DNA from 3 places in the Paenibacillus segetis genome. Region 3 is predicted to be linked to each of the others. Evidence: riboswitches for the same ligand, from Rfam matches in the RefSeq annotation. Region 3 holds a riboswitch; each other region holds the start of a gene.
The links. A riboswitch is a leader RNA that binds a small molecule or an ion and turns the genes downstream of it on or off. The one in region 3 is predicted to bind cobalamin.

Region 1 (7,938 bases), on a different contig from region 3:
TAAGTCGTTTTCTCTTCATAGGAGAGAAGTTCGTACAATGGATCAATACTTGCAGTGGATCCGGCAATGATTGAAGTGGACCCATTTGGTGCGATAGCGAACATCCAAGCATTACGGACACCGTTTTCGGCAACCTCTGTTTGTAGCTCTTGCCATTGCGCGGTCGTTACATATTTTCCTTCACGTGTACCATCCGTGTAGTTACGGTAAGTGAAATAGTTTCCGTTCTCCCAATCGGAGCCGGCGAACTTAGGATAGCGGCCTTTTTCTTTGGCCAATTCCATACTTGATTTGACGAGAAGGTAGTTGATTTTCTCATATAGTGCATCATTGTATGCAACAGCTTCGTTAGATTCCCATTTGATGCCTTCAAGGGCAAGCAAATGGTGTAAACCAAAGGTTCCGAGTCCGATCGCGCGGTATTGGCTGTTCGTATATTGAGCTTGTAATACATCGATATTGTTGATGTCGATTACATTGTCGAGCATACGTGTCTGAATAGGAACGAGCCGGTCTAGAACTCCTGCCGGTACAGCCCGAGCTAGGTGGATTGAATTCAGGTTACATACAACGAAATCACCTGGTACTTTGGAAATAACAATCCGAGTTTGTCCGTCCTTGGTAACAAGCTCTTCAGATTCAATAACGGTTGGTGATTGGTTCTGCATAATTTCCGTACATAGGTTCGATGAATAAATCATACCGTGTGTGCGGTTAGGGTTAGCCCGGTTAACAGTATCTCTATAGAACATGTAAGGCGTGCCCGTTTCGAGCTGCGACTTCATGATTCGTTTCATAATATCAATAGCTGGCATCGTAATCCGTGATAGAGTCGGGTGATTTACTGCTTCCTCATATTTTTCACGGAACTGGCCTTGGCCTAATTGTGCATCGTAAAAGTCTTCTAAGCCCAGAGGGCGTCCGTTAGCATCTTTCCATCCCATAGTTTTTCTTACTTCATGAGGGCAGAACAGATTCCATTCCCCACGTGCTTCCACTGCTTCCATGAAGATGTCCGGGATGCAGACACCGTGGAATACGTCATGCGCACGCATCCGCTCGTCGCCATTGTTAAGCTTAAGATCAAGGAAGGCGAGAATATCTTTATGGAACACATCCAAATAGACGGCAATCGCACCTTTACGTGTACCAAGTTGATCTACACTGACAGCGGTATTGTTAAGTTGACGGATCCAAGGAATGACGCCGGAGCTGGTATTCTTATGACCGCGGATATCTGATCCGCGAGCCCGAACCTTACCCAGGTAGACGCCGATACCGCCACCCATTTTGCTGAGACGAGCTACGTCGGTATTGGAATCAAAGATTCCCTCGAGTGAGTCATCTACTGTATCGATGAAGCAACTGGAGAGTTGCCCAGCAACTTTTTTACCAGCGTTAGACATGGTTGGAGTAGCGGCTGTCATGTAGATGTTACTCATCGCCCAGTACGCTTCTTTGACCAGATCAAGACGCTTGTCCGCAGGTTCTTTGTGCATGAGATACATCGCAATAACCATATAACGTTCTTGTGGTAATTCCATTGTCCGGCCATCGAAGTCCGTCGCGAGATAACGTTCCGTGAGTGTTAACAGTCCGATGTAATCAAATAGCAAATCACGAGAAGGATCAATCGTTTCGCCTAACTCTTCAATTTGCTCTTTCGTGTAGCACTCTAACAATTCTTCCCGATAAATTCCGGTTTTGCACAAGTCCACGATAAGGTGATGGAATGACCCATAAGGCTCCTCAGGATAAGCTTTGTAACGGCGATGAACCGCTGCTTTTTTATAGAGAGAAGTGAGTAGGGAACGAGCTGCGGCGAATTTCCATTCGGGCTCTTCCTTGGTAACAAGCTCTAGCGATGACATGGTAAAAGCACTACTAATCTCTTCGCCTGTTACTGTATCACGTCTTAGTTTGGCATTAACACCACGCAGTAGGCGTTCCTTGTCGAGTTTATTTAATCCTTCCAGAATGCGGTCAGCATAAAGACCAAGACGTTCTTGATCGAACGCAAGCTGGCGGTTATTTGGTTTGGTTACGAATGATGGCATGATAGATCCTCACTTTCGGGGTATGGGGTATGGGATAATGAAATCAAAAGTGTGTTAGAGATGTTTCTCCAAAACTTCACATTTCAAATTTGAGGTATTTCTTGTAAAAAGAAGCGCCAATGAAGAAGCGCCTGATGGTCAATAGTTACTAAAGCTTAAAAGTATCATAGAAAAACAATTATACTAGAATTTTGAATCGCTAGAAAGAGAAAGTTGGCTGCCATATAGAAACCTTTCCAAGTATTAGGCTCTGTGTAATATCAATCAATCGTTGATTGGAACTGCCGCAATAGCGTAGAGAGGGATCTCGTAATTCTTCAACAAACCTTCCATCTACGAGTACCTGACAACGCCGAAGTAATTCGTATTCCGGTGATTCAGGGTTCTCAGTTATTTCCTCAAAAGTATAACCGCTATAGATCCAAATCGATATTGGACCTACTTGTTGCCGAAGGCGGTCGATGAATGCGCTAACCTCTGCTGCAGAGAAGAAGGGATCTCCTCCGAGAATCGTAAGCCCGCTTAATAAGGGATTGTTCTTGATGTCGTCAATAATCTCCGCTTCCCGTTCCTTCGTGAAGGGATCACCATAATTAAAATTCCAGGTGGCGGGACTGAAGCAGCCCTTGCAGAAATGGCGACATCCGCTAATGAAGATGGAGGCTCTCAGGCCTTCACCTTCATTAATTGATTCCGGATAGTAGCCGCAAATATTCATGTGTTATGTTTCAATCGATCACGTACTTCCGCTTGTTTGGCGGCGTTAAAACGCGTTTGATAATCTCCGGTTAAGTATCCAGTAACACGGCGTAGACGACGGATATGAACGTCGTTCTCATGACTGTTACATGATGGGCAAGTTGCTCCAATAATTCCCTCAAAACCACAAGCGGAGCAGCGATCAATCGGATGATTGATGCTGAAATAGCTAACCTGTTGCGATAGTGCATATTGAATGATTTGCAGAAACGCTGCTGGATTACTCCGAGCGTTACCATTTAATTCGATATATGAAATGGCTCCAGCATTGCACAGGCCGTGGAATGCGGACTCTAGTTCAATCTTCTTGGCAGCGCTAATAGAGTAGTAGACTGGAATATGAAAAGAATTGGTGTAATATTCACGATCTGTTACTCCTGCGATTGCACCGTAGGTTGCTTTATCCCGCTTAGTGAACTTTCCGGACAGGCCTTCTGCCGGTGTAGCAAATAGCGTAATGTTCAGATTGTGGCGTTCGCTCTGACGGTCGCAATAATTGCGCATATAGGAGATCAATTCATAAGCTTTATTGTATACATTGCTATCTTCCCCATGGTGCTTACCGTACATAGCTTTCATACATTCTGCAAGTCCGATGAATCCAATAGATAGACTACCATGCTTAAGGAGGTCGCCTACAGGCTCTTCTGGATGAAGATGTTCGCCACCTTCCCACACGCCTTCACGCATCATGAAGTCAGAGGCTTTGGCTTTTTGAGCTTTCTGGATATTAAACCTATGTAGAAGCCCCTCTAGTGCAATATCTAGATAAAGATCAAGCTCGCGATAAAAACCGCGTTCGTCTGCTACCTTACGTTGACCAAGTACGATACCATGCTCTAATCCTAGTTTGACGAGATTCATAGTATTGAAGGAAAGATTTCCTTTACCTGATAAATGATTACGTCCAAACCGGTCGCTAAGTACTCGAGTACGGCATCCCATCGTTGCAAATTCCGTATCAGGATCACCTGCTTTGTAATACATCAAGTTCAGCGGTGCATCTAGGTTTGCAAAATTAGGATAAAGTCGTTTTGCGGAACACTCCGCTGCCTTTAAGAATAATGAATAGTTGGGTTCATCTGGTGCTTGGTTAACCCCTTGTTTGCATTTAAAAATTTGTATGGGGAAAATCGGTGTCTCGCCGTTACCCAATCCGCGCATCGTTGCTGTTAGCAGGGAGTCGATGACGAGTTGACCTTCAGGTGAAGTATCGGTGCCGTAGTTGATGCTGGTAAAAGGAATTTGTCCACCTGCACGACTCGACATTGTATTTAGATTATGAATGAGACTCTCCGCAGCTTGGAGTGTTTCACTCTTTGTTTCTTTAGTTGCAAATTTAAATGCTTTTGGATAGAGTTCCTGCAGATCGCTGCGACTCATTGATATTTCTCCTACATTAGTAGAATCTAAGTCGCCCTCTTCGAAGTACTCTAAACCTTTGATAAGGTTCTTAGAAAATGTCTTTCTTACATAAGGAGCTAGGTCAAAATCAATCTTATTGGCCGAAACTCCGCCATATTGCGAATTTTGCTGAGATTGAAAAATAATAGCCACCAAAGCCATAGCTGTCATAATAGAGTTGGGTGGACGTACACTTCCGTTGCCGGTATTGAAGCCTTCACGAAGCAATTTATCGAAGGGGATAAAAATACAGTTTGTTGTACCGATCGCATATTGATCAAGATCATGTACATAGACGATATTATCTTTAATGGATTGTACTAGTCTTTTCGGCATAACAAAGTGTTCTGCATACCACTTCGCATATTCACTACCGAATTTGCTCATTTTACCGGAGAAACTTTCTCCATTCAGGTTAGCGTTCTCGCGTAGTACCTCAAGATTGCGACTCTCAACGATTTCCTCGCCAAGGGTAATTACTTCATCAAGCATGACCTCACGGTCGGTATAGATGGGGTTTAACAATGCCATTTCAAAGTTCTCCTCCCTAAAAACTAGACATTGATATCATACAAAAAGCATTCCCAACCCTGGCAAGGTTGGAAATGCCCGAATGCGTCTCAAGAAAAGCCATAAAAGGCGATTCAAAGTAAGCTGTATGTAAGCAGCAAGCGGACACCTACCCGAACCTCGCAGGACTGTATCGGTGTCGTCTAAACAGGCAGGTCTCCTGGCTTACGGAATATTCGCCAACGCCTTCCCGCAGGATCAAATTGATCAGCAGTGGCTTTGTGTCGGCAAAATGTTTGGAGATAAAACCGAATCTCTAAGCTTCCGATTACAGTGGCGGGACCGCAGCGGAATTGCACCACACTTCCCTTTTAAGCACCAGCGGCAATTTTCCGCCGGATCACCTGTTTACACTATATTTGGTTGTGTTTTAATTATGGTAACCCAATATATTGTGTTTGTAAACGGTGATTTTACAAAATGAGTCATAAGATATAGAGACAAAAATGAAGGATTGGCTTCATGATGCGGCGCGCGGGGTTCAAAAAAAATTGTGAACTTTTATTGCAACTGCGGAGTGGTTACAATAGAGGAAGGAGAAATAAAATGAGGAGGTAATACAATGGCAATTGCAGAGGTTACGGTCATTCCAATCGGAACGGGAAGTACTAGCCTTAGTCCTTATGTAGCTGAACTTCAGCGAGTATTGGAGAAACAGGAAGGTATACAGTATCAATTAACATCGATGAGTACAATTATTGAAGGTCCACTCGACAATGTGTTCGCCGCGATACGGGCGATCCATGAAGCTCCTTTCCAGTCCGATGCTCAGCGGGTATCGACCTCGATTAAGATAGATGATCGTCGTGATAAAGTCAGCTCTTCCGAGCAAAAGCTACGTTCTGTACGTGAGAAATTATAGGTGTTTTTATACTTGCAAAATTCTCTGAGCGTTGTATAATAGTTTTTGTTTCACAAAAAAGAGTACCATGCTGGTGTAGCTCAGGGGTAGAGCAACGCACTCGTAATGCGTAGGCCGGGGGTTCAATTCCCTTCACCAGCATCTTCCTGCTAAACTCCACAATATCAACGTTGAACGCTTTCCTGACTAATAAATGGGTATGTGTTGGCATTATACGAAGCCTCCTACGATAATAAGTAGGGGGTTTTTCTTTTATTACTTGTAATAGTAAAGTTCGATATAACTACCGCACTATTTACCACGGGTCCATTTACATATACAGTTTATCCCAATTAAAGATATAATGAGGTATATTACTTTAGGGGGAGATCGATATTTCTAGGAATGGTACAGGAGCACGTAATGGTACGATCATCATTTTGCTACTGGTTGTCATACTACTAGCGGTAACTAACCCGTCAATGGAGAATTATAGCGAACATGTAATAAACAAAGTTACAGATACTAATGATGTGGGACTATTCAAAGGGATCGCCAATTCGCTAGGAAAGTCCGTTATTGAGGCTGTAACAACACGTCATAATTACGTTATTTTTTCTGTATTTACTGTAAAAAACGGCGAATCTTCCAGTCATGTTCTTGGTTTTTTAAATAGTGTGTTTATAGAACTATAAAATAGTTTTGAAAAGCACGGAATCTCAAATTTGAGGATCCCGTGCTTTTTTATGGTATTACACCCACCCAATCCAGTGTTTCACAATAGATAGAAGGGTCGGGATTAATGCATGAGAATTATACACCATCGGTTCGATGTTATGCGGAAGTATAAAAATTAATCGCAAAATCCACACCACTAACAGCAAAATAGTGAACAGAATAATAATAGGTTGACTTAATTTCTTACACAATGCCAGTACACATATTAATATGGGCATGAGGAATAATGGATGATAGATCCATGCTGCTCTAATATCTCCTTGCAGTAGACTCATATAGGCTCTGGTCATCCCACAAGCAGGACTGGGAATGCCAAATACATTTGTGAAGAGGCAAATACTTTTTTGAAACAAGACATTCGCAGCCATACTTAAGAGACCAACTACGCCAAAGATGAGCATCGGGAGGAGTCGTTTCCTGTCCAATTGTTTCATAGCATTCAACATACAATAATCAATTAATACAAGAACTTATTGATTTTTGACTGGATAATCGCTACAGAAATAATGGAAGCAAAAGCATACAGAATGGTGAGCAATACAGAATCATCATTAGCATATGTATTTCCACGAGCTACATCCGCTTCGTACAAGCGAGAACTTGCTTTGTAGATCGCAAAGAATCCATACAAGCCGCAAGTCACAATCGTTAACAACAAATCTAGTCCTGCACTACCGTCAGGATCGCGACTAATAATTCTCGATTCATCAAATATTTTGTACATCCAATAAATACCGTAGATGCCACAAGTGATAAAAGTAAAAAGGATAGCCATAGCAATATTTCGTTGTTGGATCAACAATATCAACTCCTTCGATTTCACCAAATAAGATCATTTGTACACATGATACCGGATTGGAATAGAAAATTATAGTGTTTTATTATAGGTTGTCACTTAAGAACGTGAAATTTTACACATTTAGTGTAGCTTCTTTTCTGCTACAATCAATGGCGAAAATGATAGAGAGAAATGAGGCGCATTTATGAATAGAAACAAAGCGGCAATCCTACTGGTGGCTATATTGATGATTAGTACTCTCCTCGGGGGCTGCGGCAATTCCGGTAATGTAGCAGAACCAGATACAAGTGAGCAACAGACACAGAATAAGTCGGTTGATCCAATGAAGGGAACCTTTTTTATTTTTGATACGATTGTGAATGTATCTATTTATGATTCTCGGGCGACCAAGCAAAATTTAACAGAAATCGAAGATCTCCTCAAAGAAATTGATAACAAAATCAGCCGTACGAATAGTGACAGTGAAATTTTCAAGGTGAATGCAAATAGCGGGATAGGTCCCGTTCAGGTTTCGTCAGATACGTTTGACCTTGTCTCAATTGCGATAGATTACGCCAAAAAAACAAACGGTCTCCTTGATCCGTCGATCGGCAGACTCGTCACCCTGTGGAATATTGGTCACGAAGGCGCTCATGTTCTTTCCAAGGAAGAAGTCGCTCCGATGCAACAACTTTGCGACTACCGTAAGATTGAGATGAACAAGGATACTCATGAAATATATTTAGAGGAAAAGGGTATGGAAATCGACCTTGGTTCCTACGGAAAAGGTT
Region 2 (7,938 bases), 950 kb from region 3:
GATTCAAAAGGGGCATGGAATGCTGTTCGGCGCGATGCCTCAGGTCACCCTAGTCCCAATAGTGGCTATCCAGAAGCGGCTGTAGCAGGGGCACTTGGTGTAAGGCTTGGTGGCGAAAATTCATATCACGGTGTAACTTCCTTCCGCGCCTATATGGGTGACAAGAAGCGCGAACTCGAACCAGATGACATTCCACGGACAGCCAAACTTATGTTTCTAGTGTCGGGTGGATTTGTGCTGTTAGGAACCTTGATTTGGATCTGGATCAATGGCGGTCTGGCTTGGGTGTAATGAAATTATGGATAAGGATATAATTAGGGTTTGACACTGTAAGTAACGTTGATAGATATGGTGTTAGATCTCCTGTTTTTCGGTTGTTGTAGAGGATTACTAGATAGAGCGGTACAGAGGGGAGAGGTGTCACAGTTGCCACAGAATAGACAGGATAAGGCCGAGTTATCGGTGGAATGGTGGCTAGTCCGTCACGGATTAACCTCGTGGAATGCTGAGCGGCGATATCAGGGTCATAGCGATCAGCATTTGCTCTCTGGTGTAGCAGCTGGACTAGAATCACTACGCCAAGAGATACGAGGAGTCTCTTTCTCTACCACTTACTGTAGCGATTTAATTCGATGCCAAGAGACGCTCGCCTATGTCCGTCCTGACTTAAGTCCTACAGCTATACTAGATGATCGACTGCGGGAAATGAACTTTGGGCAATGGGAAGGTCAGACCTATGACATGCTTAAGGAAGATCACTTGTACCGTAGTTGGATTGATAACCCATACAAGGTTACGCCTCCTGGTGGAGAATCATGGAGTAGGTTTCACGAACGGGTTATGAGTGTACATAGTGAACTTATGCTACTCTCTCGCAAGCTAGTTGAAGAGCAACAACAGAACCCTGTTATTCTCGTCGTAACTCACGGTGGGGTCATTTCTATGTTGTCTTCAATTCTTCAGCCAGGAACGGGGTTTTGGGATACGAAGGCACCTTTAGGTGGAATAATACGGCATCAGATACGATTGTAGCCAGAGTACTAGGATGCAATTAAATTATTATTAAAACAGAGATGATTGGAATGTGATTGGCTTTGGAACACGAACCTAACTACATTTATACCTATACGAGTCATGAAAACGATCAAGAATTGTGTCAAATGGAGTTACGAGCTTTGTTCGGACAAAAGAGTCTGGAGTCTGAATCTGCTTTTTCCTATATCGAAACCAAGGTGAAAATTGATCCGAGTCGTAGCCCATTCATTTCTATGAGGCTCGATGTATTGCTCAGCGGTGATTCGCTGGATGAAATTCGATTGGCTGTGAAATCACTTGATTTAGGTGAGGCTACATTTAAGGTTCTATATATCAAACATGGAGATAAAATAAGTTACGAAGAGCAGCGAAACGTAGAGCGACTCGTTGGAATGAATATTACAGGAAAAGCAGATATGCGATCACCCGACGTGACGTACGGCATATTATCCAGTGGAGGAAGATGGATTTTTGGGCAATGTCATGCAGCTGAGGCTGTTTGGCTGAGACATAAAGATAAACCGCAAAATTATTCCACAGGATTAAGTACTCCTGTAGCAAGGGCACTTGCCAACATTGCTGTGCCGCAGCCAAGAGGTATCAAGGCGATTGATCCCTGCTGTGGAATGGGAAATGTGCTAATTGAGGCATTATCCATGGGGATAGATATGGTTGGAATGGACATTAATCCACTTGCGATTAAGGGAGCACGAATGAACCTACGGCATTTTGGTTACAACGATGCAACGCTGGTTCGTATTGGAGATATGAATGAAGTGGAGCAATCTTATGATGCTGCTATTTTGGACATGCCCTATAACTTGTGTTCGGTGCTATCGGTTGCGGAACGAATTCAGATGCTGTCTAGTCTTCGACGTTTCAGTGCAAGGTCTGTGATTGTATCATCTGAGCTTTTGGATAGGGATATTCAGCAGGTGGGGTTATGTGTTATAGATCAATGTACGATTACAAAAGGAACCTTTATCCGTAATGTGTGGTTATGTCAGAACTGAAAATCAAATGTCATGCAGCCGACCGAATGGGGTTGGCTTTTTTTTAGTGGATTCCAGTTATGTAAATTTAATAGGCAATGGTGGTTATGTGGAGAATAGTTGCATTTTCTACAGTTAAAATTTGAAACTCAACGCAAGATGGAGTAATTAGTTGCAGATTGTACAGTTAAATGAAGTTAAATTGGAGTTCACAAGGGATTCTCCTTATTTTAGATGCAGTTAGTACAACTAAATAAGCAAAAAGGGGTATTTGTGTTGAAATAGTTGCAGTTTATACACCTAATTATATGGGGGACGAGGATTAATTCGCAATATATGACGTGTGATGTTATATATCTCCTGATTCAAATCGCTTTTTAATAAAAAACAGCAAAAAAGTTACATATTTTTCTTTATAATTACTAACTTCCGCTTTATAATGTTAGATAAACTTACATAAAGGAGTGGTGGAGATGAATCAACTCCGCTCGAATGGTCGAAACACCCTGGTTTTTGGAGCAGGGGCGTCTCTTTTCCTAGTTATAGGTGTGTTATTACAAGGAGGAGCTTGGTATCTCGTTATACTAAGTCTATTAACCTTAGTATGCCAGGCATTAGCATGGTTGACACAGCACAAATCTACTGGGAATAAGCATGATAACGTAGAGGAGACGAACTGGAACGTCATAGCCAATGAGTCGTTAGTGGCGGCAGATCGGCTTCAGGCGGCTGTCGGTGAAGTGAATGGGAGTATTGAACAATTACAAAGCCTTGCTGATAAGGCTTCTTTGGAGGATATGAAGCTCAAGCGAAGCAGTGAGCGTTCTTTAGAACAGGTGCAAGAAAGTCTGGCCGCGATGGAGGAAGTAGCAGCTTCAGCCGCTCAAATTCAAGATGTAGCCAATACACTCCATGCAAGAAGTGAGAAGACGAGGGCCGAAGCTTCTCGGATGGCAGAGGCGCTAAAGACTGCTGATGGAACCATTCATTCAATTGCCGATTCCCAGAATTCTATAGAGAGGCCTATGGTAGATTTGGAACAGAACACCCGTAAGCTTGGTGCACTATACCAAGACATGGAGGGGATCGCTGGTGAGGTATCGCTACTTGCCTTGAATGCTTCCATAGAAGCTGCACGTTTTGGTGATCAGGGAAAAGGTTTTGATGTGGTTGCTTCACGGATGCGCCAGCTTGCCCAACAAACCACGTTAGCGATTGGAAATTCAGCTCCATTGTTTAAGCGAATTGAGGAAGATGTAGAGAAAGTAAAGGGATCGCTTCATGTGGGGAGAGAGTCCGCGATGCAAGGCATTTCGTTTATGAGAAAGATGGGGGAAGATATCCGCAATATTACTGAAGAAGTAGCCACAGTAGATGGACTTGTTGCAGATACAGGATGGCGAAGTAGGGAGCAGGCGGAGTTAACACGTAATATGGAAAGCATGATGGCAGAGGTGCATGAAGCTCTTAATCACAATATTACGCATGTTGAAGGTGCTTTGGTCCGAATGGAATCGCAAAGACGACATACCGTGGGCTTACAGGCTGTAGCTGGGGGGCTTCAAAAGGCTTCTGCAGAATTGATGTCATCTCTGGACAGTGTACGCGATTCAAGTGAGGATTTCATGGATGGGATAAGTGATGTGGTTGAACTAGGGCATGCTTACATACTCAAGTTAATTCAGGCAGCGAAGCAACCTGTATTTCAAGGAATGGAAGAATCTATTCATCGCACTGAGCTTACAAATTTGTTAGGAAGAGAGAACATCATAGAGGCCGCATGGACCAATCGCAGAGATGGATCATTTGTTATATCTATCCCGGAAGCTGGGCTATTAAACGCTAGAGGTAGAGACTGGTTCAAGAGAGCGTTAGCGGGTGAATCTGTCGTGTCTGAAGTATACATTTCGGCGATCACGAAGCGCCGTTGTGTAACTATCTCTGTACCCATTTCAAGTAATGGTGTGGTGATTGGCGTGCTGGGAGCGGACTTAGCAGTAGGTAATGTCGCTGCTAGGAGCAACATATAATTAGTGTTTAGATTATAGCTGAGTTAAACTAGGCTCGTATTGTAACTTTTCTGCTTTTCCCCTATAATCCAATAGAGAAGAAAGCCTTTAAAGACACACGAACCAATAAATACCCGTAGGTCCTGAAGAAAGCGGCTTGTCGCAGACTTTAGGTTAAAAGGGAAGCCGGTGCAAATCCGGTACGGTCCCGCCACTGTAAAACAGGGACGAAGCTCATTTATGCCACTGTTATCCATGAAGGATGATGGGAAGGAGAGCTAAGTCATTCAACCTGTAAGTCAGGAGACCTGCCCACGGGTGTCATAGACGGTCCTTCGAGGAAAGGATAACGTTCTGCTAAGATGATTCATGCTGGACCCGGTTTATTTTACGGTGTCGACGGTATGACCTTGTAGACGTAACCCAATTCCTTGCGGATTGGGTTTTTCTTGTATGATGATTTGTCAGGTGTTCAACAAAGGAACTTCACTCGTACTACAGAGAAATAAATTTTAAGGGGATGAAGAGCGAAATGAAGAACATGAGAAAAATATGGGGAATTTGGCTGCTTGCATTAATGTTAGCAGTAGTTGCAGGGTGCGGTACCAATAACGCAGCGAATAATAACAAACCAACTAACGAGGTAGAGCAGGGACAGAATACAACAACTCCGGCACCTACGCAGGATGAACTTAAAACGACTTATCCGTTGACGGTTAAGGATGCCAAAGGAACTGAATTAACGTTTGAGTCGGCACCACAGAAGATCGTATCACTTGCACCATCGGAGACAGAAGGATTGTTTGCACTCGGTTTAGATGATCAGGTTGTTGGGGTATCTGATAATGATGATTATCCTGATGCTGTAAAGGATAAGCCTAGAATGGGTGGATGGCAGGTTAATGTTGAGGCAGTTGTGGCGGCTAAGCCAGATTTGGTGCTGTCAGGTAATTTAGTGGATGAAGCAACGGTGAAGAGCCTTACCGATTTGGGTATCAAGGTATATCAATCTGACGCTAAAACTTTAGATGGAGTAATAGCGAATATTCGGGCAGTAGCTCAAATTACGGATCATCAAGCTCAAGGGGAAGAGGTAGTCTCCCAAATGGAGAAGGAACGCGACCAAGTAGTTGAAGCGGTCAAATCACTTACACCTGAGCAACGTAGTAAAGTCTATATTGAATTCTCCCCAGGCTGGACAGTGGGTAAAGGCGAATTCATGGATGAAATGATTACATTGGCCGGCGGAGAGAACATTGCTTCTGACATGACAGGCTGGAATGAAATTAATGAAGAAAATATTATTAAGGCGAATCCAGATGTGATTCTATACGCAAGCAGTGTGGTTGACGAGAACAACAAAACATTGGCAGATATTATTAAGGGCCGCAGTGGATGGGACCAAATCACAGCTATTAAGGAAGATCGCATCGTGGGTCTTAATGATAATTTGCTCAGTCGTCCGGGTCCTCGTGTGACTCAAGGTTTGATTGAAATGGCAAAAGCGATTTATCCGGAATTGATGAATAAATGAGTAAAAAGCTGGCGGGATATGGGACAATTGGCCTGATCCTTCTCGGCGTCACGTTACTGATCTGTATAGGCTTTGGTTCCGTATCTCTACCGCTAGGCGAGATACTCCGAATTTTATTGCATCGACTACCCTGGATGGACCAACTCATAACTAGGGATTGGGATGTGACATCGGAACAAATCATTATGCAGGTGCGACTGCCCCGTGTATTACTAGGTCTCTTAGTTGGAGCGTCGCTTGCAGTAGCGGGAGCCGCCTTTCAGGGAGTGCTTCGTAATCCACTTGCTGACCCGTTTACCCTTGGGGTATCTTCGGGTTCAGCCGTTGGGGCGGCAACCTTGATTTTCTTCGGATGGCAGTTCTCTTTAATCGGTGTGTTTACCTTACCAGTCATAGCGTTTGTCGCAGGTGCATTGACACTCTGGATTGTCATGTGGCTGGCGAGAGAGAATGGGAAAATTCCAATTGAAGGGCTTATTTTATCAGGTGTTGTAATGCAATCGTTCCTCGGAGCGATTGTATCTTTTCTAACGGCTATGTCGAAAAAGACGGTAAATGAAATTTTATACTGGACGATGGGGAGTCTAAGCCTTCGCGGATGGTCATATACGACCATCCTTTTGCCGTATTTAGCACTAGGGGCATTGTTCCTATGGAGTCGTGCCAGATCGCTAAATTTGTTAGCTTTGGGCGAGCGTCATGCGGCCCATTCTGGACTTCATGTGGAACGAACCAAACTCATCGTGTTACTTGTAGCTACTTTGATGACGGCCGCAGCTGTATCTGTATCAGGCGTTATCGGATTTGTTGGTCTTGTAGTTCCCCATATGCTTCGGCTTATAGTAGGACCGGATTATCGTATTATTATTCCACTCTCCGCGCTTGGCGGTGGTATATTTATGATGTGGAGTGATTTAGCTGCACGTTCGCTACTAGCACCAACTGAGATTCCTTTAGGTATTGTCACAGCGTTTGTTGGCGCTCCTTTCTTTGCGTATTTGTTATATCGGAAGAAGAAGCAGAGGGAGGCAGAAATGTCATGACGAACTCAAGCGAATTGAATATCATCGATGTTAAGGGGATCGTCAAATCGTTTAAGCGTACTCCAGTACTGCAGAACGTGAATTGGAGTGTTAAGCCAGGTCAATTCTGGGGGATTATCGGACCTAATGGTAGTGGTAAGACAACCTTGTTAAATTTAATTTCTGGCGTAGAGCAACCAGATCGTGGAGAGATAAGTTTTGGTGGGAAAGCTCTGACTTCTTATGGGCGCAAGGAGCTTTCACGTAGGCTTGCGGTATTACAGCAGGATGGATTGCCATCTGTTCCATTTCCAGTTCGTGATGTGATCCAGATGGGAAGATTTCCGTTTCAGGATTGGCGTGGAAAAGAGACGGATGAGAACGCAGAACAACTTCTCGAAGAAATTATGGAGAAGCTTGAACTCAAGGAGCTTGGCAATCGTCCACTAAGCGTGCTGAGTGGTGGACAACGACAACGTGTTGCGCTTGGTAAGGTGATGGCTCAGCAACCGGAAGTTGTTCTATTAGACGAACCAACAACATATCTCGATATCCGCTATCAGATGCGCTTTATGGAGCTCGTTTCTAGTTGGCAAAGGGAGGAAGGGTTGACGGTAATTGCAGTCATGCATGATCTTAATCTGGCTGCACTTTTCTGCGATCGCTTACTGGTACTGCAAGAAGGGAACATCGTAGCTGAAGGAACTCCTGATGAAATTATGTCGTCTGAAACGATGGAAAAGGTCTTCGAAGTGAAGACACATGTTATAAACCATCCGGACGTTGGAGCGCCTCAGTTGTTGCTCAAGACGGAGAAGAGGTCAATAGTAAATGAATGAAGGAGGAAATTATGATATGAACCCATTTATATCAATTTCTCAAATTGTGAATGACATTAAAGCGCTGGACATCACAGCGGCTACTGCTGCTGCAGATCATTTGGATCAGTTGACTAAGCCACCGGGTAGCCTTGGGAAGCTGGAGACCTTAGCAATTAAACTTGCTGGGATTACAGGGATGGAGCGACCATCTTTCCCTCATCGTTCGGTCGTTGTTATGGCAGCAGATCATGGAGTTTGTGAGGAAGGAATAAGTGCTTTTCCGGCTGAAGTCACACCACAGATGGTGATGAATTTTCTGTCTGGTGGCGCGGCGGTAAATGTACTATCTAGACAAGCTGGTGCAGAAGTATTGTGCGTTGATATAGGGGTAAACGCTGAAATGAATCATCCTGATCTTATTGATCGTAAGGTCCGTATGGGTACAGCGAATATGGCTAAAGGCCCAGCCATGAGCCGGAAAGAAGCAGAGGCGGCACTATTAATAGGTGCCAATATCGTGAATGA
Region 3 (7,938 bases):
GGCTTTTTTTATTGTAATTTTATATAACTCCTGTGCGTATAGTGTGATAGATGGACGGGAAGTGGGTAACAATAAGGTAACACGGCTAGGTGTAATCGCTACCATTGCATAGTTTATATACAACAGATTGGGAGGTCTTAACATGTTTTCAAAGTGGAGAAAAAAAACAGAAGAGAGTAAAGTCATAGAAATTTTCTCTCCCGTAACTGGTCAATCCGTTTCACTTACCGAGGTTCCAGATGAGGCATTTGCTGGAGGACATATGGGTAAAGGGGTTGCAATTGAACCTTCAATAGGTAAGCTTGTTGCTCCATTTGAAGGTACCGTTGCTCATGTCATCAAATCCAATCATGCACTTATGTTGGAACATTCATCAGGGCTACAATTTTTGTTTCACATTGGCGTGAACACCGTGTCATTGAAAGGCGAAGGGTTTGTATCCCATGTTGCTACAGGGGATAAGGTGAAACCAGGTCAATTGTTAATTGAATTCGACATCGAGAAGATCCAAAATGCAGGGTTTCCAGTAATTACACCTATCATTGTTACAAACGCCGATGAGGTGACCAGCAACATTGAAACTATCTTCGGACCTGTGCAGGCAGGCAGCGATGTCATTTTAAAAGCGGTTATCAAGTCATAGTATTTCAAAAAGGAAAGGATGATTAATTCATGTTGGCTTTTCTGCAAAAGATCGGGAAGTCGTTAATGCTTCCAGTCGCCACGTTGCCAGCAGCCGCTATCCTGATGCGGTTTGGTAACATTAACTACATCACGGAGTTTCACTTTGGGGACAGTGTAGGGGGATTCCTAAATACTTATGTTGCACCGTTTCTAAATGCGGGCGGGGGTACGATATTTGATAACCTCCCACTGATATTTGCGGTTGGGGTTGCAATTGGATTAGCCGGTGATGCGGTAGCAGCATTATCCGCAGTAATCGGGTATATGATCTTACTTAAGTTGCTTGCAATTGTACCAGGAATTTTCCCTAGCATCATGCAATCCGCTGATACTAAATTGAACATGGGTGTTCTCGGCGGTATCTTGGTAGGCTGTATCGCAGCAGCACTCTATAAGAAATATCACAAAATTAAACTTCCGGATTGGTTGGGCTTCTTCGGTGGTAAACGTTTCGTTCCGATGGTTACAGCCTTCACAATGGTAGTAGTTGGTTTGATTTGCGGATTAATCTGGGGTCCGGTTCAAAACGTTCTGGATACGTTCGGAAACTGGGTTGTAAGTCTCGGAGGTATCGGTTCTGCAGTTCATATTATTGCTAACCGTCTCCTTGTACCTTTTGGTCTACATCACATTATTAACTCGATCGTTTGGTTCCAAATTGGTGATTTCACCAATGCCGCAGGAGAAGTTGTACATGGTGACCTGACCAGATTCTTCGCTGGCGACTCTTCAGCTGGTATGTTTATGACTGGATTCTTCCCAGTTATGATGTTTGGTCTTCCAGCAGCAGCATTTGCTATTATTCACACAGCTAAACCAGAAAGACGTAAAGCGGTTGGATCTATCTTCATGGGTGCTGCTCTTGCTTCATTCTTGACGGGTATTACTGAACCATTAGAATTTGCTTTTATGTTTGTTGCACCAGTACTTTATGGTGTTCACATTGTCTTATCGGGTATTTCAGCGTTTGTAACGTATGCGTTTGGTATGAAGCTTGGTTTCGGTTTCTCGGCCGGTTTGATCGACTATGGACTCGGTTGGGGGCTCTCTTCGAAACCATTGCTACTGATTCCAATAGGTTTAGTCACTGCGGTCCTGTACTATGTGATCTTCCGCTTCCTCATTGTGAAGCTGAACCTGAAGACACCGGGCCGTGAAGATGACTTCGAGGAAGAAGTGGCAGAATCCGGATCTGGTGCTGTTAATTCAGACGGACGCGCCGCTCAAATTCTAACTCAACTTGGCGGACCAAGCAACATTAATTCCGTTGATGCTTGTATCACACGTCTTCGTCTCATCGTTAAGGATGAGAAAGCAGTTAACGACGCAGGGCTGAAGAAGCTTGGAGCTGCTGGTGTTATGAGACTCGGTAAAGGTGCAGTACAAGTCGTATTCGGACCACAATCTGAATCGATCAAGGATGAAATCAATTTAATGTTGTAATGACATTTAAGTAACGAAGTTTTTGATATAAGGCAGGGCGGATATTAATCCGCTCTGCTTTTTATTTTACATCAGTACTATACTTGATTTCAAATTTGTTAAACTTAGGGCAAATGATCATAAATTTAACTGTTGTTGCACTAACTCACCGATCAGGAACTAGTGCAAATCGGTAGTATGATGATAAATATAACTAGTTCATAACTTACTATGAAATGGGTATTACAGGTGATTAAGATCAAAATAGTCTAATATAACGGAGGTAAGTATGATCAATAGAATTCATATCCTTGGAGCATCAGGCTCAGGAACATCGACGCTAGGGAACCAATTATCGTTAATACTGCCGCATGTTAATTTTGATAGTGATGACTATTTTTGGAGCGAGAAATTCACTGTGCCAAGGGAACGTGAGGGCAGAATTAAGTTATTAAAGACGGATCTTTCAAACCAGAAGAACTGGATTCTATCTGGAGCTGTATGTGGATGGGGCGATGAACTGAAGGATTATTTCGATTTGGTGATTTTTGTGTTTACCCCTAAGAACATTAGACTACAGCGATTAAAAAGAAGAGAATTTCAAAGATATGGCGATGACATCTTGCCAGGTGGAAGTAAGTATGAGCAATCACAAACTTTTTATGAATGGGCATCACAATATGATGAGGCCGGATTTGAGATTAGAAGTAAATACCTACATGAACATTGGATGTCCGAATTGACTTGTCCGATCTTGAGAATTGAAGGAGACCACTCCGTTAGAGAAAGAGTAAATATGATCTTAAATTACCTCAAAACAAACGATAATTCGTACGATACTCGACATTTGATATAATATTATAAAATTTCAACATATGAAAAATTCACAATAGAAAAAGAAATTCAATACGTTTCTACTACATACCTGCTTACCCATCATAACAAGTCGTTTATTTCAACATCTATAGGTTTAAAAAGGCTTATTAGACCCCTTATTGTGAAAATTTCACACCTTATGTATACTGGAAAAAGAATGGGGTGACGAAGATGGCATTCATGATAGCGCAAAGGGCGTATCTTAAATTATTTCTGATCGGGATGGTCGAGAAAAGAAGAGGATACGGATATGAAATGTTGGAGGAGTTGAAGGAACTGTTCAAGCCTTTCGGTTACGTTCCTCCACAAAGTGAGATATACCGAGCATTACATGAACTGGTGCAGGAAGGTGTATTGTATCGGACTAAGAAATTAAAAGGCAATGATCCAAGTGTGGATTTTCAGGAAATCGTCCTATATCACTTTACTGAAGATGGTCATGATAAGGCGGAGTTGTATAAAAAACAGGTCAAGACGGATCTAGACCGATGTATTGGAATGCTTAATAAAGCGGTTACAGATCATTTTTAAAGCAATTTTTCTTTAATATTTATTATTCCGAGTTGTTTTCTGTTGTATTATGGGTCAAGATGCAGTAACATGAATTTAATATTCAGGAATTATATTGTTTTTAAGAGCATATTTACAACTGAATAATGTGGAGATAGGTGTTTCAGTCCATAGTACTGAAGCTTAAAAGGGAAGTTCGGTGTAATACCGACGCGGTCCCGCCACTGTAACAGAGGAGTCGAATGACACATTGCCACTGGTGATATATCACTGGGAAGGCCGTTATTCGGCGTAGATTCTGAAGCCAGGAGACCTGCCTATTTTGACAGCACTGTAGTACCTACGGGAGATAGGGGGGTGTTAAAGATGCAAGCCGTTGAATATCATTTCATGGGTCCTCTTTAGCTATTTCGCTAATGGGGACCTTTTTTATTTCGTTTAATGATGAACAAACTACACAAAAAACTTATAGGAGGTCATGGCATTGAGTAAAGTACTGAGTGGTAATTTGGGTTATCCAAGAATTGGCCAACAACGGGAATGGAAAAAGGATATTGAAGCATTCTGGGGTGGGAAAATTGAGGAATCGGAGCTTCATGAGCGTCTGACAACCATCCGTCTTAATAACTTGAAAATTCAGCAAGACAAAGGTATCGATATTATCCCTGTCGGTGATTTTACTTATTATGATCATGTGCTCGATACAGCAGTTATGTTTGGTCTTATTCCGGCGCGTTTTGAATTTAATGGTGGGGAAGTACCATTGAGTACATATTACGCTATCGCACGGGGGAACAAAGGTGCAGCGGCCAGCGAAATGACGAAATGGTTCAATACGAACTATCATTATATTGTTCCTGAGCTTGGCGCTAGAAGACCAGAGCTTACGTTGAATAAGCCTTTAGCAGCCTATCGTGAAGCTAAGGAGAAGCTGGGGATTGAAGGAAGACCAGTATTGCTTGGTTTATACACTTTCCTGAAGTTATCCAAAGGCTTTGATAATGACGGATGGGATGAATGGATCGAACAACTACTTCCATTATATATTCATGTATTGCGTGAACTACAACAAGCAGGAGTGAAATGGGTACAGGTCGATGAGCCTGCATTGGTTACCGCTGTAAATGCTGAAGATCTTAATCGCTTAAAGTTGATCTATGAGACAATTAAGAAGGAAGTTCCTGAATTGTCTATCTTCTTGCAAACCTATTTCGAAGCGTTAAGTAACTATGAGGATATTGTGAGCTTGCCAATTGACGGTATCGGACTTGACTTGGTTCATGGATTGGAAGGGAATTTAGATTCGCTTCGCCGTTTTGGTTTACCAGTAGGTAAGACGCTGGGTGCAGGGGTCATCGATGGCCGAAATATTTGGCGTGCAGATCTAGATCTTCAATTTAAGTTGCTAGATGAGGTTGCTAATTTAGTAAATAGTGCAGACATCATTGTACAGCCTTCATGTAGTCTGTTGCACGTTCCAGTATCAGCTGCTGCTGAAGTATCATTACAACCAGTTCTACAGCAGGCACTTGCATTCGCTGAAGAAAAACTTGACGAAATCGCTGCACTGAGTAGAGCAGTAGTTGAAGGCCAACCTGGTGAATTGTTCCAAAGTAACCGTAATGCCCTAGATAACTTATCTGCTGATCCTGCGCGTAACCGTGCGAATGTAACTCTTGCGGTAGAAAATATCCTACATCAGCCTTCGGAGAGACATAGTGCATTTAGTGTACGTAAATCACTACAAAAGGAAAAATGGCAGCTTCCATTCCTTCCAACAACAACGATCGGGAGCTTCCCACAAACCGCAGAAATCCGTTCTGCTCGCCAGAAATGGCGTAAAGGTGAATGGTCTGTGCAACAATATGATGAGTTCATCAATGAACAAATCAGACAATGGATCACACTTCAAGAGGAGATTGGGCTTGATGTACTAGTTCATGGTGAATTTGAGCGTACTGACATGGTGGAGTTTTTCGGTGAGAAGTTACCAGGGTTCGCATTTACCAAGGGTGGATGGGTACAGTCTTACGGGACACGATGTGTGAAGCCGCCGGTCATTTATGGTGATGTTGATTTTGATTCACCGATGACGGTGAAGGAGACTGAGTATGCACAGTCGCTTACTAGCAAGCCAGTTAAGGGGATGCTGACAGGACCGATTACGATTCTGAACTGGTCCTTTGTGCGTAGTGATTTGCCTCGCGAGAAGGTAGCTTATCAAATCGCCCTTGCACTTCGTAAGGAAGTAGAGGCGCTTGAGCAAGCAGGTATTGAGATGATCCAGGTGGATGAGCCTGCATTGCGTGAAGGTCTTCCGTTAAAACGAGAAGATTGGGAAAAATATTTGGACTGGGCTGTGAAGGCGTTCCGTGTGTCAACTTCCACGGTGAAGGATACGACTCAAATTCATACACATATGTGTTATTGCGAATTCCATGATATTATCGATTCAATTCAAGCATTGGATGCCGATGTGATCTCCATCGAAACATCACGTAGTCATGGTGAACTGGTTCATAGCTTCGAAGAACATACGTATCCACTCGGTATTGGATTAGGTGTATATGATATTCATAGTCCACGTGTTCCCGCTGAGGAGGAAATGATCTCGATGGTTGACCGTGCCCTCAAAGTACTTGATCCCGAATTGTTCTGGATCAACCCAGACTGTGGATTGAAGACTCGTGGTTTGGAGGAGACGGTATCCTCATTAAAAATTATGGTGTCCGTTGCTAATCATTTCCGTGCGAAGGTAACGAACTAGGATCTATGTTAAACTAAATACTGCGAGACCTATGAGCTATTGCTGTATATAGCTTCAGAGGTTTCGTAGTTTTTTTTATTCGAAACTCTACTTGACAAAATGATAGATTTCTAAGATACTATAAATTATTAAGTAGCAATACTATATTATGTATATGATAAATAGTAAGTGCAACCACAACAGGAGGGAATTACCAATTATGTCTACCGTTTTATTTGTAAAAGCAAACAATCGTCCAATGGAACAATCTGCAACAGTTAAGCTATATGAGAGCTTCGTGAAAACTTACAAGGAAACTCATCCAAATGATGCTGTTACCGAGTTGAACTTGTTCGAAGCTGATCTTCCTTACTACGATAACGATATGTTGAATGGACTATATAAGCTTGCCAATGGTTACCCATTGACTGCTGAAGAGCAAAAGGCTGCTGATCTAGCGAATACTTACCTTGATCAATTCTTAGGTGCAGATAAAGTCGTATTTGCATTCCCACTTTGGAACTTCACGATTCCAGCTCAACTTCTAACTTATTTATTCTACCTGAACCAAGCTGGTAAAACGTTCAAATACACTGAGCAAGGACCAGTAGGTCTGGTTGGTGACAAGAAAGTTGCATTGCTTCACGCTCGTGGTGGTGTTTATTCTGAAGGACCAATGGCTGGACTTGAAATGTCATTGAATTATGTGAAGAATACTCTAGCATTCTGGGGTGTCCAAAATCCTGAAACTGTTATTGTTGAAGGTCACAACCAATTCCCTGATCGTGCTGAAGCCATCCTTCAAGAAGGCGTAAAACAAGCAGCAGACTTGGCTGCAAAATTCTAATAGTAAACTATTGAATTTATAATAAAGATAGAAGCTACTTCATAGGTCGATTACAGACCTGTTGGAGTAGCTTTTTTTTGCGCCTTTCCCTGATAGCCATGCGATCATATGTTTGCTATAATACATGAGACAACTTAGAGAAATTCGGAGGAATATTATGCTTCAAAAAACTCATAGCCTCGCAGGTATAGTAGCTGCGGAATGCGTTATTATGTATTATCATCAGCCGCTACTGTCATGGGAATCAGGTGCTGCGCTGCTTATTGGGTGTATGGCTGGACCACTCGCAGATGTTGACAAGAGGGGATCTACCATGGCGAAGATCTTTTTGCCATTATCTTTTATCTTACAATTGTTGCGGGTGAAGCATCGAACATTGACGCACTCATTGCTCTTCTTAGTGGGACTTACCATGCTATTATCTCCCCTATCTCCTTTTTTCTATTGGACTTGTTTATTAGCCTATGCCTCACACCCGTTAATCGACATGCTTAATGATAAAGGGATCGCCTTATTATGGCCTTGGAACATCAAATTTCGCCTTGTGCCCTCGTTTTTAGCAATCAAAACGGGTTCGCATGCAGAAGACTTGTTCCGTCTATTTTTATTGATCATAGTAATAGTTCTACCCATTGTATTTTTATTGCCTGAGGGGTTTTAAAGGTTAAATTGAGGATGAGGTGAATAAATCGAAATGATTACGAATGAACAAATCAAAGCGACTGAAGTCCTGTTGACTGGTGTAAATGGAGAAGACCTGGGTGTGGTCCCAACTAAAGAAGCGCTACAGATGGCAAAATCACTAAAAGTAGATCTTGTCTGCACATCGCTTATGTCCAGTCCTCCACCATGT

Region 1: it holds a riboswitch for cobalamin, as region 3 does, so the genes downstream of both, IEW05_RS22900 (anaerobic ribonucleoside triphosphate reductase) here and metE (5-methyltetrahydropteroyltriglutamate--homocysteine S-methyltransferase) in region 3, are expected to answer to the same signal.
Region 2: it holds a riboswitch for cobalamin, as region 3 does, so the genes downstream of both, IEW05_RS03265 (cobalamin-binding protein) here and metE (5-methyltetrahydropteroyltriglutamate--homocysteine S-methyltransferase) in region 3, are expected to answer to the same signal.

The regions. Positions count from the first base shown of each region.
Region 1 covers NZ_BMFT01000005.1:100,721-108,658, forward strand. Annotated here, with positions in the region: gene IEW05_RS22890 (ribonucleoside-diphosphate reductase subunit alpha) at 1-2,057, opposite strand, end outside; gene nrdG (anaerobic ribonucleoside-triphosphate reductase activating protein) at 2,257-2,775, opposite strand; gene IEW05_RS22900 (anaerobic ribonucleoside triphosphate reductase) at 2,772-4,751, opposite strand; cobalamin riboswitch at 4,924-5,153, opposite strand; gene IEW05_RS22905 (MTH1187 family thiamine-binding protein) at 5,353-5,652, shown strand; tRNA gene IEW05_RS22910 (tRNA-Thr) at 5,722-5,793, shown strand; gene IEW05_RS25665 (hypothetical protein) at 6,072-6,326, shown strand; gene IEW05_RS22915 (DUF2752 domain-containing protein) at 6,384-6,770, opposite strand; gene IEW05_RS22920 (DUF4234 domain-containing protein) at 6,827-7,144, opposite strand; gene IEW05_RS22925 (FAD:protein FMN transferase) at 7,353-7,938, shown strand, end outside.
Region 2 covers NZ_BMFT01000001.1:759,331-767,268, forward strand. Annotated here, with positions in the region: gene cbiB (adenosylcobinamide-phosphate synthase CbiB) at 1-291, shown strand, start outside; gene IEW05_RS03250 (histidine phosphatase family protein) at 427-1,032, shown strand; gene IEW05_RS03255 (TRM11 family SAM-dependent methyltransferase) at 1,161-2,048, shown strand; gene IEW05_RS03260 (methyl-accepting chemotaxis protein) at 2,501-4,057, shown strand; cobalamin riboswitch at 4,158-4,366, shown strand; gene IEW05_RS03265 (cobalamin-binding protein) at 4,569-5,570, shown strand; gene IEW05_RS03270 (FecCD family ABC transporter permease) at 5,567-6,613, shown strand; gene IEW05_RS03275 (ABC transporter ATP-binding protein) at 6,610-7,431, shown strand; gene cobT (nicotinate-nucleotide--dimethylbenzimidazole phosphoribosyltransferase) at 7,448-7,938, shown strand, end outside.
Region 3 covers NZ_BMFT01000001.1:1,708,059-1,715,996, forward strand. Annotated here, with positions in the region: gene IEW05_RS07780 (PTS sugar transporter subunit IIA) at 143-643, shown strand; gene nagE (N-acetylglucosamine-specific PTS transporter subunit IIBC) at 673-2,127, shown strand; gene IEW05_RS07790 (ATP-binding protein) at 2,396-2,962, shown strand; gene IEW05_RS07795 (replication termination protein) at 3,154-3,513, shown strand; cobalamin riboswitch at 3,632-3,827, shown strand; gene metE (5-methyltetrahydropteroyltriglutamate--homocysteine S-methyltransferase) at 3,977-6,259, shown strand; gene IEW05_RS07805 (FMN-dependent NADH-azoreductase) at 6,459-7,085, shown strand; gene IEW05_RS07810 (metal-dependent hydrolase) at 7,243-7,746, shown strand; gene infC (translation initiation factor IF-3) at 7,780-7,938, shown strand, end outside.